Regions from separate parts of the Rhodoferax sp. EU05-FHT12H12 genome, predicted to be linked through region 2. Evidence: predicted binding sites of a transcription regulator. Region 2 holds the regulator's gene; each other region holds the start of a gene.
The links. Region 2 encodes LexA, which represses DNA repair genes until DNA is damaged. Its sites were predicted from a motif close to ACTGTATNNNNATACAGT; they were not measured.

Region 1 (3,672 bases), on a different contig from region 2:
CCCGTGGTGCTGTGGGGGCTGGCGGCGTTCACCATCGCCTCCATTGGTTGCGCGCTGGCGCAGAGCATCGGGCAGCTCATCTTCTTCCGCGCCATGCAGGGCCTGTCCACCGGCGCGGGCATTGTGGTGTCGCGCGCCGTCATTCGTGATGTGTTCCCGCCCTCCCAGGCGCAAAAGGTCATGAGCCAGGTCACCATCTTCTTTGGTGTGGCGCCGGCCATTGCGCCCATGGTGGGCGGCTGGTTGCTGGTGCACGCCAGCTGGCACGGCATCTTCTGGTTCCTGACCGGCGTAGGGGTAGTGCTGTGGGTGGCCAACTACTTTTTGCTGCCCGAGACCCTGCGGCCAGCCGATCGCCAGCACTTCCATGCCAAAAATCTCATGGCCGGTTACTGGAAGCTCGGCTCGGACCCGCGTTTTGTGCTGCTGGCGCTGGCCAGCGGCATTCCGTTCAACGGCATGTTTTTGTATGTGTTGAGCGCGCCCGTGTTTCTGGGCGACCACCTGGGCCTGCAGCCCCAGCAGTTCTTCTGGTTCTTTGTCCTCACCATCAGCGGCATCATGGGCGGCGCCTTTGTCAGCGGCCGTGTGGCCGGCAAGGTCAGCCCCAAGCGCCAGATCCGCAATGGATTCCTCATCATGCTTGTCATCGGCCTGCTCAATCTGGCCGCCAACCTCGTCTTCAAGGCCCACGTGAGCTGGGCCCTGTTCCCCATCGCCATCTTCGCGTTCGGCTGGGCCATGATGGTGCCGGTGGTGACGCTGCTGGTGCTGGACCTGCACCCCGACCGCCGCGGCATGGCGTCCAGCCTGCAGATGTTTGTGGGCTCCACGGCCAACGGCCTGGTGGCCGGTGTCATCTCGCCGCTGGTCATGCACTCCACCGTGGCACTGGCCGCTTCATCGGTGCTGATGATGTGCCTGGGCCTGTGCTCCTGGGTGTTTATCCGTCGGCGCTGGCCTGAGATCGGGCAGAAGGTGGACGGCTTGTGAACGGCGCAGCGATGCGATGGGTGGGGCGTGTGGGGTCACCGATTGGCACGGCGCTGGTGGCAGGTGTGCTGGTCGTCCTGACCGGCTGCTCTTCAGTGCCGCAGGCATCGGCACCGCCGGTGGCAGCACCCCAGCCCGCTGGACGCCTGACGCTGGAACAAGCCAACGACGTCACCGTCATGGCCATTGGTTTGGTGGGCACGCCGTACCGTTATGGCGGCAACACGCCGGCCAGCGGCTTCGATTGCAGCGGCCTCATTGGTTACGTCTACAAACAGCGCGCGAGTGTGGTGGCACCGCGCTCCACCGCGGGGTTGATCGATTGGGGCGCCAGCATTCCAGCGCCAAGTCTGCGCACGGGTGACTTGGTCGTCTTTGCGCAAAACGGCCGCGCCACGCACGCGGGCATTTATGTGGGGGAAGGGCGCTTTGTGCACGCGCCCTCTACGGGCGGGACGGTGCGGCTGGATAGCCTCAAGTCGTCTTACTGGGCGAAGCAGCAGGTGAGTTACCGGAGGCCGTGAGTTTTGGCATCAAGCCTTATCTTGCGTTGAGATGTATTTATTGAATCGATCAATTTGTGAGTAGGCTAATTTCAGTCATGGCCTAGATATCCACGTGCTTTTGCATTTGACAAGGCCATCCTGTTGCCATAAATCCCATACGAGATCATCAGGGCTAGTTGTATGCAAAGAGCTACGAGCACAATTCCATTGAAAGCAGGGTCACACAGCTTGGCTGTCTTTGTGCAATATTCAGATATGCCGTCCCCGACTCTTACCAAAAGGATTGGCGTCAAAGAGAGTCCCCAGAGTCGCCATTGACTATGGAGCAACGCCCAAAATTGAGGGATGAGAAAGCCAAGCCAACTAAACCCCTTGTTGAGCTTCAATTGTTTGCCGTTTGGGTGCGATAACGTAACCGTGTGTGCCGACAAGATGCTGCCTCCCCAATTTTGGGATTCACATTATCACGACCCCACCTTCACCCCTTCCCCAATCACAAAAAACTGCCCGCCCGCCACATAGTGCAAGGTCCGCAATGCATCCGGTGCCTTGTCAAATTCCCAGTGCTCGTTGATGAACACGCGGCTGTCGGCCCAGGCTTGGGTCACTTCGCCGATGAAGAGGTCGTAGGTTTGCTGGTTGTGCGGCTCGGGTACCAGTTTGCACAGCAGCCAGCCCACGCAGCCGTGCACCAGCGGTAGTTCGCTGCCTTCCACGGCAAAGGTCTGGATGCCGTGGTGTTGCAGCTTGTCGGGCATGGCTGCTGCGCTGTCACTGCCCACGCCCAGCGTGGCCTGGGCCAACCCGCGGGCCGGTACGTTGAGTGCAAACCAGCCACTGCCTTCCACCAGTGCCCGCGTGCGCGTGGCCTTGTCGATCACCACCGTCACCTTGGGCGGGCTGAAGTCCAGTGGCATGGACCAGGCGGCGGCCATGACGTTGTGCTCGCCCGCATGGGCGGATGACACGAGCACGGTGGGGCCGTGGTTGAGCAGGCGGTAGGCTTTGTCCAGCGGGACGGGAGTGCAGAAAGCGGGCAGGGTGGTCATGCGGGCCACTCTAGCAAAGCCCCCAAAAGCCCGTGCCATGGCAGCCCTTGCCGGGGCTTGCAAGCCTGTTCTTGATTTTGATAGCAGAGGCGTTTTCCATATACTGTGTATAAATACAGTTACAAGCCAAACCCCTTGCCATGACTAGCCTTGCGCGTATCAGCGACGGTTCTCCGGACCCGCAAGACATCCACGCCGATGTCTGGCACGCGCACGCGCTGGCCAGCAGCCCGCAGGTGGTGCAGCCCACGGGTGATGCGCTGTTGGACGCGCAATTGCCCGGCGGCGGCTGGCCGGTGGGGGCGCTGGTGGAGCTGCTGCAACCTACCGGCGTGCACAGCGAATGGCGGCTGCTGCTGCCCGCGCTGGCACGCTGCGGGCAGGGGCCGGTGGTGCTGGTGGGCGCGCCCTACCTGCCGTTTGCACCGGCTCTGGCGGCGCTGGGCTTGCGCGCCAGCCGCTTGCTGGCGGTGGGTGCAGTTCAAGACGGAAGGCTTTGGGCGACCGAGCAGCTGCTGCGCTGTGCCGAGGTCGACGCCGTGCTGGCTTGGCTGCCGCAGGCGCGCAGTGACCAACTGCGTCGCCTGCAAATGGCCGCTGCCGAGCACCACAAGCTGCTGTTTGTGATGCGCCCGGTTGCACTGCAGGCCGATGCTTCGCCCGCCGCCCTGCGCCTGGTACTGCAGCCGCAGCCACCGGCGCAGAGTCCGCGCACGGATGCACTGGCGGTGCACATCGTCAAGCGCCGTGGGCCACCGCTGGCGCAGCCCTTGCAGCTGCAGGCGCGCGCGGCCCGCTTGGCCGTGCTGCTGGCGGCGGAGGGTACCCATGCACTGGATCGCACTGCGACCCACGCCTGATGCCGCCGCCTCGCCTGAGCCCGCCCTGGCCGATGTGCACACCGCGCTGGCCTGGTGGGCGCTGCGCTTCACGCCGCTGGTGGCGCGCGTGGGGGACGCGCTGGTGCTGGAGATCTCGGCCAGCGAGCGCCTGTTTGGCGGGCGCAGTGCCTTGCTCCAGCAGATTTTTGAGCCAAACAAGCCTCTGGCCCCCGTGGAAACTGCGCAAGGCGCTACATCTTTGATAGCGTTGGGGCGGCTGTGGGGCGGCCGAGAGGTGGCGCC
Region 2 (3,672 bases):
TTGACCAACAGGGCCGTATTCTTCATGCAAGCCAGGTCGGCGCTGGTGACGATGGAGCGAGTGTTGTCATTGAGTCGCAAATGCAGGGTCAGCACATCGCTGCGCGAGAAGAAGTCTTCCCGGTCTGTGGCGCTTTGGTAGCCATCTTGCACGGCTTTTTGGCGCGAACCTTCGCTGCCCCAGACCAGAACGTGCATGCCGAAGGCGCGGCCATAACCCGCTACCAATTGGCCAATGCGGCCATAGCCCCACACCCCCAGGGTTTTGCCGTGCAGCACGTTACCTAGCCCGAAATTCGCGGGCATGGAGCCCGCCTTGAGTCCGGACTGCTGCCAGGCACCATGCTTGAGGTTGCCAATGTACTGGGGCAGGCGGCGCATGGCCGCCAGAATCAAGGCCCATGTCAATTCCGCAGGGGCGACAGGGGAGCCCACGCCCTCTGCCACGGCAATGCCACGCTCGGTGCAGGCTTGCACATCGATGTGTGCGCCAGCGCGACCGGTTTGGGCGATGAGTTTGAGACGAGGGAGCTTCTCGATGAGGGCGCGGGTGATTTGGGTGCGCTCGCGGATGAGGACGATGACGTCGGCATCCTTGAGCCGGATGGACAATTGACCCATGCCTTTGACGGTATTGGTGTACACCTTGGCCGGGAAGGCATCCAGCTTGGCGGAGCATTGCAGCTTGCGCACGGCATCCTGATAGTCATCCAGAATCACAATATTCATGCCTGCCATTGTGCCTTGGGATGCTGGCTGCCCGGGCGGGCGCAGGGCAAATTTGCCCTGCTTTTGTTACGCAGTTTCGCAGGCAGCCAGACGGTCCAGCTCGGCGCAGACGTCGGCCATGCGCCCCGAGATGACCATGCGACCGACCTCGGAGCGGGATTGTCCGCTTTCCAGGACGCGAACCACCCGCAAGGGCTTGGATTTACAGGAATTTTGGCCTCTAGCCCCCGTGGAATCTGCGCGCATAGCTATCAAATGAGGAGCATTGCAATGCTCGGTAGATCGGGCTGAGGCGTAGCGGGGGGCACGCTGGGGCGGACTCGGCAGCAGCCATGTCAGCAGTAGTCGCAAGGGGGCCAGAAAGTCGGGTTTCATCACGAGGGCGGTATTCATGGTGGGTGCTTTCTGTCTGCGTTACATCAACATGGTGTTACGAATCAGGCCTACGGCCAGGCCTTCGATTTCGAAAGGTTCACCGGGCTCAACCACGATGGTCTGGTAGTCGGGGTTTTCGGGGTGCAGCTCGATCAGGTGCTTGTTGCGGCGAAAGCGCTTGACGGTGACTTCTTCACCCAGGCGGGCGACGACGATCTGGCCGTTTTTGGCATCTTTGGTGGCTTGTACGGCCAGCAGGTCGCCGTCCATGATGCCGGCGTCGCGCATGGACATGCCGCGCACCTTGAGCAGGTAGTCGGGCTGGCGCTGAAACAGGCTGTTTTCGACGTAGTAGGTTTGGTCCACATGCTCTTGGGCCAGGATGGGCGAACCGGCGGCCACACGGCCAATCAGGGGCAAGGCCAATTGGGCCAGGCCTGGCAAGGGCAGGGCGAACTGTTTCATGCGCGACTCTTGCATGGAGCGCAGCACCTCGCCCTTGAGACGGATGCCGCGGGAAGTGCCACTGACCAGTTCGATCACGCCTTTGCGGGCCAAGGCCTGCAAATGCTCTTCGGCTGCGTTGGCGGACTTGAAGCCCAGCTCGGTGGCGATTTCCGCCCGGGTGGGGGGGGCGCCGGTGCGCGCAATGGCGCCCTGGATCAGATCCAGAATTTGCTGTTGGCGGGCGGTGAGTTTGGGACTTTCAAGCATACTGACTCCTTCGTGGTGGGTCGGCGCTGGCTGTGTGTCTGTACACACTGTTTTCTCATCCAGTAACTGTATTTTTAACCAGTTTTTTGATTAATGCAAGTGGGGCAGTGATATATGGGTAAAAAAGTGGTGGTTTTGGGCACGGGCGGCACGATTGCAGGCCGATCGGAACGGGGATCGGACAATGTGGGCTACAAGGCCGGGCAGGTGGGCGTGCAGTCATTGCTGCAGGATATTGCCCCGCTGCAAGCTGCGCTGCAGGGCCGCACGCTGGTGGCCGAGCAGGTGGCGCAGGTGGACAGCAAGGACATGGGCTTTGCCGTGTGGGCGGTGTTGGCGCAGCGTTGCGCCCAGCACCTGCAGGACGCCGAGGTGGATGCCGTGCTGATCACCCATGGCACTGACACGCTGGAAGAAACCGCTTTCTTCCTGGAGCAAGTGCTGCCGCCAGCGCTATTGCAGGCCAAGCCTTTGGTGCTGACCTGTGCCATGCGCCCGGCGTCAGCGCTGACGCCTGATGGTCCGCAAAACGTGCTGGACGCAGTGGCTGTGGCGCTGGATGGCACGGCGCGGGGGGTGCTGGTCGTGTGCGCGGGCGCTGTGCACAGCGCCCGCTTGGTGCAGAAGTGCCATACCTACCGCGTGGACGCGTTTGACTCGGGGGATGCCGGGCCGCTGGCTGTGGTGGAGGAGGGGCGGGTGCGTTGGTTTGGCGTGTCAGCCTCCACAACCCCGTCGCATGCGGTGGACTTGCAGGCCTGGGCCAAGGTGGCTTGGCCGCGGGTGGAGATTGTGATGAATTACGTGGGGGCGTCGGGGGCCATGGTGCGCAGCCTGGCCCGGCCGGACGACACCGTTGCACCATTGCGCGGCCTGGTGGTGGCCGGAACCGGCAATGGCACGCTGCATGTGGACCTGGAGGCCGCTTTGCTGGAAGTACAGGCGCAGGGTGTGCAGGTGGTACGCGCTAGCCGCTGCGCGCGTGGCCAGGTGGTGCAGGGCGAGGCGACTGCCGCTCTGCCGCATTCCCGGGGCCTGTCTCCGGTCAAGGCACGGATTGCGTTGACGTTGCAGTTGATGGCGTAAAAAAAGCCGCTGACGCGGCTTTTTTTGGGGGGGAGGCAGGTCGCTTACGCAGACAGTGCTTCCATCACCCGTTGGGTAATGGCATCTACATCGCCCATGCCGCTGATGGCGCGGTATTGGGGGGCGGCAGTGGGATCTTTTTGGGCCCAGCCGGAGTAGTACGCCACCAGCGGGCGGGTCTGGGCGCTGTAGACGTCCAGGCGTTTCTTGACGGTTTCTTCTTTGTCGTCGTCGCGCTGAATCAGCGGTTCGCCGGTCACGTCGTCCTTGCCTTCTGCCTTGGGCGGGTTGAACTTGACGTGGTAGGTGCGGCCCGAGGCGGGGTGAGAGCGGCGGCCGCTCATTCGCTCAATGATGGCGTCGAAGGGCACATCGATTTCGACCACGTAGTCCAGCGCCACACCGGCGGCCTTCATGGCGTCGGCCTGGGGGATGGTGCGGGGGAAACCATCGAACAAAAAGCCCTTGGCGCAATCGGGCTGGGCGATACGTTCCTTGACCAGGTTGATGATCAGGTCGTCACTGACCAGGCCACCGGATTTCATGACGGCATCGGCCTGCAGGCCCAGTGGGGTGCCGGCCTTGACGGCGGCACGCAGCATGTCGCCAGTGGAGATTTGCGGAATTCCGTACTTTTGACAAATGAAGGTGGCTTGCGTGCCTTTGCCAGCGCCAGGTGCGCCCAACAGAATCAGTCTCATGGATAACCTCGGGTAAAACAAAACTTTGGCGCTTGTTCGGCACCTTGCTGGTGCATTTTTTTTGCGCG
Region 3 (3,672 bases), on a different contig from region 2:
CACCACGTCCATGGTCAGGCGTGCCAGATCGCAGGGCTGGTGACTGAGCACGGCGCCACTGCTCTCGGCGCGGGCCAGCGCCAGCAGCTGGTTCACGGTGTGGGTGGCGCGGATGCTGGAGCGGCCGATTTGTCGCAGGGACTGTTTGAGGTCTTCGGCGCTGGCGCCCTGGCGTTGGGCCAGGTCGGCCTGCATGCGCAGCCCGGCCAGCGGCGTTTTGAGCTGGTGCGCCGCATCGGCCAGGAAGCGTTTTTGCGTGGCGATGGAGTCCTTCAGGCGCATCAGCAGGTCGTTCACCGAGGACACCAGTGGCACGACCTCCAGCGGCACGGCTTCCACATCCAGCGGGCTCAGGTCGTCCGGGCTGCGCGCACGGATGCGCTCCTCCAGGCTGTTGAGCGGCTTGATGGCCTGTACCAGCGCCAGCCAGACCAGCAGCACCGCCAGCGGCAGGATGACGAACTGCGGCAGCATCACGCCCTTGACGATCTCGGTGGCCAGCACCGAGCGTTTGTCCATGGTTTCGGCCACCTGCACCAGCGCGGGTTTGCCCTGGGGCAGGTCCAGCTTGACCCACATGTAGGCCACCTTCAGGTCCACGCCCTTGAACTCCACATCCCGCATGCGGACTTCGCCGGGCGGCAGCCGTTCGTCCTCAGGCGGGAGGGGCAGCTCTTTTTCACCGCTCAGGTATTCGCCTTGGGTACCCAGCACCTGGTAATACACGGTGTCGGCATCGTCGGCACGCAGCAGTTCCCGTGCGGGCAGCGGCAATACAAACTGGGCGTGACTTTTGTTGATGGTGATGAGCTGGGCCAATGCGCCCACGTTGTATTCGAGCGAGCGGTCAAACGGTTTGCCGGCAATGCCTTGGGCCACCAGCCAGGTCAGTACCAGGCTGACTGGCCACAGCAGCAGCAGGGGCGTGAGCATCCAGTCCAGGATTTCTCCGAACAGGCTGCGTTGCTCGCGCTGGAAAAGCTTCATCGGCAAGGTGTGTTTTTCAAGCCAAATAGGGGCTTAGGCGCCGTGAAATATGCGTGAAAAGCTATGAAAAACATAGCATTTATTCAGGGGGCGATCTTTTCCAGGCAATAACCCAGGCCCCGCACGGTGGCGATGCGGATGGGGCCCTTCTCGATCTTCTTGCGCAGGCGGTGGATGTAGACCTCGATGGCGTTGTTGCTCACCTCTTCGCCCCACTCGCACAGGCGCTCCACCAACTGGTCCTTGCTGACCAGGCGGCCGGCGCGCTGCAGCAGCACTTCCAGCAGGCCCAATTCACGGGCAGACAGCTCCACCATTTTGCCGTCGATGGTGGCCACGCGGCCGGCCTGGTCGTAGGTCAGCGGCCCGTGTTTGATGCTGGCGCTGGTGGCGCCCATGCCACGGCGCACCAGGGCACGCACACGGGCTTCCAGCTCTTGCAGGCTGAAGGGTTTGGCCATGTAGTCGTCAGCGCCGTAGTCCAGGCCCTTGACGCGCTCGTCCACGCTGTCGGCTGCGGTGAGGATGAGCACCGGCAGCGAAGAGCCGCGGGCGCGCAGTTTCTTCAGCACCTCCAGCCCGTGCATCTTGGGCAGGCCCAGGTCCAGGATCAGCAGATCGAACTCGGTGTTGGTCATCAGCGCGGCATCAGCTTCGGTGCCACTGGCCACGTGGTCCACAGCGGCGCCCGCACTGCGCAGGGCGCGCAGCAGGCCGTCGGCCAGGACCTGGTCGTCTTCGGCTATGAGTATTCGCATGGGTTGTCTCCTCGCTCGGGCAGCGCGTTGCTGCGGTGTTTTTGCCATTCTAGGCGCGCGCCCTGCACGCCCCCTGGCGTGGCAGTGGCGACGCCGCTACCGCCCGCTGTAGGCCTCCAGGCCCAGGGCCACCACGGTGGCGACTTCGGCGCTGACGGCTTGGCGCAGCTCGTCTTCGGCCTGAGCCACCGCTTCCCGGTAGGCCCCCAGCCAGGCCAGGCCGATGGCCGTGAACTGAACGTGCCGCGCGCGCGCATCGGCCGGGTCGTCTTTGCGCGTCACCATGCCCCAGGCCTCGCACTGGGTCACCAGCGTGCCCATGGCCTGCTTGCTCATGCCGGCACGCTGGGCCAGATCAGTCAGGCGCAAACCTTCTACTGCCAGGTGCCGCGTGATGTGGATGTGGGCCGCGCCCACCTGCCCGCGCTCGGCCAGATTGGACAGCCCCAGTGGCACACCGGGGTGGTGCGCCATCAGCTCCAGCACCCGTGCGTCAAAGCGCTCCAGCGCCAGGCGCAGCCAGTGGCCCAAGTGGTTTTGCCGCCAGGTGTCATTCGGGATGGGGAGGGAGTCAGGCACGGCTAAATGGTAATGCAAACTGATTAAAAAATGTGTTTGAGGTTTTTAATGTGCCGCTTAAACTACTGTTCAAGCATCCAGCCTGTTGTTAAATCCAGATGGCTGCGGCGCACCAACCCATTGATTTTCAAGGAGATTTCTCATGGACGCACCCGTCAAGAACCCCAACAACACCAATGGTGGCAACGCCGAAAAGGCCAAGGCCCTGCAGGTGGCCCTGGCCCAGATCGAAAAGCAGTTCGGCAAGGGCACCATCATGCGCTTGGGCGAGGGCGAGGTGATCGAGGACATCCAGGTCGTCTCCACCGGCTCCTTGGGGCTGGACATTGCGCTGGGCGTAGGCGGTCTGCCCCGGGGGCGTGTCGTCGAAATCTACGGTCCGGAGTCATCCGGCAAGACCACGCTGACGCTGCAGGTGATTGCCGAAATGCAAAAGCAGGGCGGCCAGTGCGCCTTTGTGGACGCCGAGCATGCGCTGGACGTGCAGTACGCCCAAAAGCTGGGCGTGAACCTGCAAGACCTGCTGATCTCCCAGCCCGACACCGGTGAGCAGGCGCTGGAAATTGTGGACAGCCTGGTGCGCTCCGGCGCGGTCGATCTGATCATCGTGGACTCGGTGGCGGCGTTGACACCCAAGGCCGAACTGGAAGGCGAAATGGGTGACAGCTTGCCCGGTCTGCAGGCCCGCCTGATGAGCCAGGCCCTGCGCAAGCTCACCGCCCATATCAAGAAGACCAACTGCATGGTCATCTTCATCAACCAGATTCGCATGAAGATTGGCGTGATGTTCGGCAGCCCCGAAACGACTACCGGCGGCAACGCGCTGAAGTTCTACGCCTCGGTGCGCCTGGACATCCGCCGCACCGGCACCATCAAGAAGGGCGAGGACGCGATCGGCAACGAAACCAAGGTCAAGGTGGTGAAGAACAAGGTGGCGCCCCCGTTCAAGACGGCCGAGTTCGACATCCTGTTCGGCGAGGGCATCAGCCGCCACGGTGAAATCATCGACATGGGCGTGACGGCCGGCATTCTGGAAAAGTCTGGTGCCTGGTACGCCTACCAGGGCGAAAAAATCGGTCAGGGCCGTGACAACGCGCGGGAGTTCCTGCGTGAAAACCCGGCCCTGTCGGTAGAGATCGAAAACAAGGTGCGCGAAGGCCTGGGTATCCCCTTGCTGCCCGTGGCCGAACCCGAGGTCAAGACCAAGGGGAAGAAGGGCGACAAGGCCGAAAAATCTGAGTAAATTGGCCTTTAACCCTTATGGATACTGCGCAAGCAGCTATGAAATCAGGAGCAATACAAACGCCATCCTTGACCGGCCGTGCCTTGCGCCTGCTCAGCACCCGGG
Region 4 (3,672 bases), on a different contig from region 2:
GCCCGCACCGCGCAACTCGGTGCGCAGGGCCTCAAAGAAACCGGTCATGGCGAATTTGGAGGCGCTGTAGGCAGTGCGGCCTGGCACGCCCACCAGCCCGGCCAGCGACGACACGGCCACGATATGGCCCTGGCTGGCCTTGAGGTGGGGCAGGGCGGCATGGGTACACCACACACTGCCCCAGAGGTTGATGCGCATGAGCTGCTCGAACCAGCTCAGGTCTTCGGCCTTTACATCGCTGAATAGGGCCTGCGCCGAGATGCCGGCGTTGTTGATCAGTGCATCCACCCGGCCAAAACGCTGCATGGTCTGGTCCACCAAGGCGCGGCACTGGGCTTCTATGGACACATCCGTGGGCACGACCAGGGTTTGCGCGCCCAGTGCTTGGCATTGGGCGGCTACGGCGTGGAGCAGCTCCACGTTGCGCGCCGCCAGCACCAGCGCGGCTTTGCCCCCGTGGTGGCGGGCCAACTGGCGCGCCATTTCGGCGCCAATGCCATCGGAGGCGCCCGTGATGATGGTGGTGTTCAGGCTATCGGTCATTGGGGGGGGTGATCAAAAACAGGCCCAGACCTGGTTGGCCAGCTGGACCAGAAAGTCGGGTTGGGTGTACAGGTAAAACACACCCAGCAGCGCCGCGACCACGGCACTCCAGATGAACAGGCGGTTGCGGGTTACCACGTCAGTGTGCCAGCGCCGTGCGCTGGATGGGCGCTTCGCGCACTGGCAGGTTCACCAGCGCGGCCAGCACGCCCAAGGCAATGGCGATGTACCAGACGATGTCGTAGCTGCCGGTTTTGTCATAGAGGTAGCCGCCCAGCCAGACGCCCATGAAAGAGCCAATCTGGTGGCTGAAGAACACAAAACCACCCAACATGGACAGATGGGCGACGCCAAAAATCTGTGCCACCGTGGCATTGGTGGGCGGGATGGTGGACAACCACAGCAGCCCCATGACCGATGCAAACACGTAGACACTGGCGGGAGACAGCGGCACCAGCAAAAACACACTGATGGCCACGGCGCGGGCCAGGTAGATAAACGCCAGGATGTTTTTCTTGGCCATCTTCTGGCCCAACACACCCGCGGCATAGGTGCCAAACACATTGAACAGGCCGATCAGCGCCAGTGCGTAGCTCGCCACCTGGGGCGACAGGCCCTTGTCTTTGAGGTAGCTGGGCATGTGCACGCCAATGAACACGACCTGGAAGCCGCAAACAAAGTAGCCCGCCATCAGCAACTGAAAGCTCGGGTATTTGAACGCTTCACGCAGCGCTTGCCCAATGGATTGATCGCGCTTGGGCGCAGTGGCTCCGCCAAAGCCGGGCTCCCGCAGCCCCCAGGCCAGCGGGATCATCAGCAACGCGGCGGCGCCCAGCACCACCAGCGCCTCCTGCCAGCCCAGGCTGCCGATCAGGAATCCTTCGGTCGGCACCATCAAAAACTGCCCAAATGACCCCGCTGCCGCGGCCACGCCCATGGCCCAGGAGCGCTTCTCCAGCGACACATTGCGCCCGATCACGCCATAAATGACCGCATAGGTGGTACCGGCCTGCGCCATGCCGATCAGCACGCCGCTGGACAGCGAAAATAGCAGCGGCGTGTTGGCGTAGGCCATGCCGACCAAGCCCAGTGCGTACAGCACCGCGCCGCCCACAATCACGCGAAAGGCGCCAAAGCGGTCGGCCGCCATGCCGGCAAATATGCCCGACAGGCCCCACACCAGGTTCTGGATGGCTATGGCGAAGGCAAAGGTCTCGCGTGTCCAGCCCTGGGCTTGGGTGATGGGCTGCAGCCACAGGCCAAAGCCGTGGCGTATGCCCATGGACAGGGTGACGATGGTGGCTCCGCAGGCCAGGATCTGGACGATGGAGAGTGGTTTGTGGGAGGAAGTCATCGTTGAAATGTAGCCCGTTTGCCATGGTCTTGCTGCAGCAGCTGTGACAAACTTGGCAACCCATATGCTGGTGTATTCTGTATATGCATACAGTTGTTTTCTCAGCGCCCACTACAATCCGCCCACTATGGCAGTGAAACCCACCCCCGAATATTCCGAATCGTCGATCCGCGTGCTCAAGGGCCTGGAGCCCGTGAAACAGCGCCCGGGCATGTACACCCGCACGGACAACCCGCTGCACATCATCCAGGAAGTGCTGGACAATGCCGCCGACGAGGCACTGGCCGGTCACGGCAAAAAAATCAAAGTCACCCTGCATGCCGATGGCTCCGTCAGCGTGGAAGACGATGGCCGCGGCATCCCGTTTGGCATGCACCCCGAAGAAAAAGCACCCGTGATCGAGCTGGTGTTCACCCGCCTGCACGCGGGTGGCAAGTTCGACAAGGGCAAGGGCGGCGCCTACAGCTTCTCCGGCGGCTTGCACGGCGTGGGCGTGAGTGTGACCAACGCGCTGGGCAAGCGCCTGGAGGCCACCAGCTACCGCGAAGGCTCGGTCGCCCGTCTGGCGTTTGAGGGCGGCGACGTGACCGAGGCGCTGGAGATCCGCAAGGCCGGCGAGGGCGACCGCAAGCAGGGCACCACGGTGCGTGTCTGGCCCGATGCCAAATATTTCGAATCTGCCGTACTGCCCATGGGCGAGCTGACTCACCTGCTGCGCAGCAAGGCGGTGCTGATGCCCGGCGTCAGCGTGACGCTGGTGAATGAAAAGAGCAAAGAGAGCCAAAACTGGCTCTACAAAGGTGGCCTCAAAGACTATCTGGGCCAGACGCTCACCGCCGACCCGGTCATCCCCATGTTTGATGGTGAGGGCTTTGCCGACAGCCAGAGCGACAACTTCGCCGAAGGCGAGGGCGCCAGCTGGTGCGTGGCCTTTACCGAAGAAGGCCAGCCGGTGCGCGAGAGTTATGTCAACCTGATCCCGACCAGCGCCGGTGGCACGCACGAGAGCGGCCTGCGCGATGGCCTGTTCACCGCGGTCAAAAGCTTTATCGAACTGCACAGCCTGCTGCCCAAGGGCGTGAAGCTGATGCCCGAAGACGTGTTTGCCCGGGCCAGCTATGTGCTGAGTGCCAAGGTTCTGGACCCGCAGTTCCAGGGCCAGATCAAGGAGCGCCTGAACTCGCGTGATGCGGTGCGCCTGGTCAGCAGCTTCGTGCGCCCCACGCTGGAGCTGTGGCTGAACCAGCATGTGGACTACGGCAAAAAACTGGCCGAGCTGGCCATCAAGGCCGCACAGACGCGGCAAAAAGCGGGCCAGAAGGTCGAGAAACGCAAGAGCAGCGGCGTGGCCGTGTTGCCCGGCAAGCTCACCGATTGCGAAAGCCGCGACATTGCCTACAACGAAGTGTTTCTGGTCGAAGGCGACTCCGCCGGCGGCAGCGCCAAGATGGGCCGCGACAAGGAAAACCAAGCCATCCTGCCGCTGCGCGGCAAGGTGCTCAACACCTGGGAGGTGGACCGCGACCGCCTGTTTGCCAACACCGAAATCCACGACATCTCGGTCGCCATTGGAGTGGACCCGCATGGCCCCAACGACACGCCCGACCTGAGCGGCCTGCGCTATGGCAAGGTCTGCATCCTGAGTGATGCGGACGTGGACGGCTCGCACATCCAGGTGCTGCTGCTCACGCTGTTCTTCCGCCATTTTCCCAAGCTCATCGAGACGGGCCACGTGTTTGTGGCACGTCCGCCTCTGTTCCGCGTGGATGCACCGG

Region 1: imuA (translesion DNA synthesis-associated protein ImuA) is a predicted target of LexA. The motif match lies at 2,651-2,668, and genes of this name have one in related genera.
Region 3: recA (recombinase RecA) is a predicted target of LexA. The motif match lies at 2,406-2,423, and genes of this name have one in related genera.
Region 4: AC3WS7_RS14600 (DNA topoisomerase IV subunit B) is a predicted target of LexA. The motif match lies at 1,974-1,991, and genes of this name have one in related genera.

The regions. Positions count from the first base shown of each region.
Region 1 covers NZ_JBYTDI010000002.1:728,446-732,117, forward strand. Annotated here, with positions in the region: gene AC3WS7_RS08260 (multidrug effflux MFS transporter) at 1-993, shown strand, start outside; gene AC3WS7_RS08265 (C40 family peptidase) at 1,005-1,517, shown strand; gene AC3WS7_RS08270 (flavin reductase family protein) at 1,964-2,548, opposite strand; gene imuA (translesion DNA synthesis-associated protein ImuA) at 2,689-3,408, shown strand; gene AC3WS7_RS08280 (Y-family DNA polymerase) at 3,377-3,672, shown strand, end outside.
Region 2 covers NZ_JBYTDI010000001.1:764,363-768,034, reverse strand. Annotated here, with positions in the region: gene AC3WS7_RS03550 (D-2-hydroxyacid dehydrogenase family protein) at 1-728, opposite strand, end outside; gene AC3WS7_RS03545 (hypothetical protein) at 795-1,121, opposite strand; gene lexA (transcriptional repressor LexA) at 1,143-1,817, opposite strand; gene AC3WS7_RS03535 (asparaginase) at 1,932-2,903, shown strand; gene adk (adenylate kinase) at 2,948-3,604, opposite strand.
Region 3 covers NZ_JBYTDI010000002.1:167,426-171,097, forward strand. Annotated here, with positions in the region: gene AC3WS7_RS05590 (sensor histidine kinase) at 1-987, opposite strand, end outside; gene AC3WS7_RS05595 (response regulator) at 1,071-1,745, opposite strand; gene AC3WS7_RS05600 (MarR family winged helix-turn-helix transcriptional regulator) at 1,842-2,324, opposite strand; gene recA (recombinase RecA) at 2,467-3,567, shown strand; gene recX (recombination regulator RecX) at 3,585-3,672, shown strand, end outside.
Region 4 covers NZ_JBYTDI010000005.1:21,901-25,572, reverse strand. Annotated here, with positions in the region: gene AC3WS7_RS14615 (SDR family oxidoreductase) at 1-531, opposite strand, end outside; gene AC3WS7_RS14610 (hypothetical protein) at 556-681, opposite strand; gene AC3WS7_RS14605 (MFS transporter) at 683-1,897, opposite strand; gene AC3WS7_RS14600 (DNA topoisomerase IV subunit B) at 2,025-3,672, shown strand, end outside.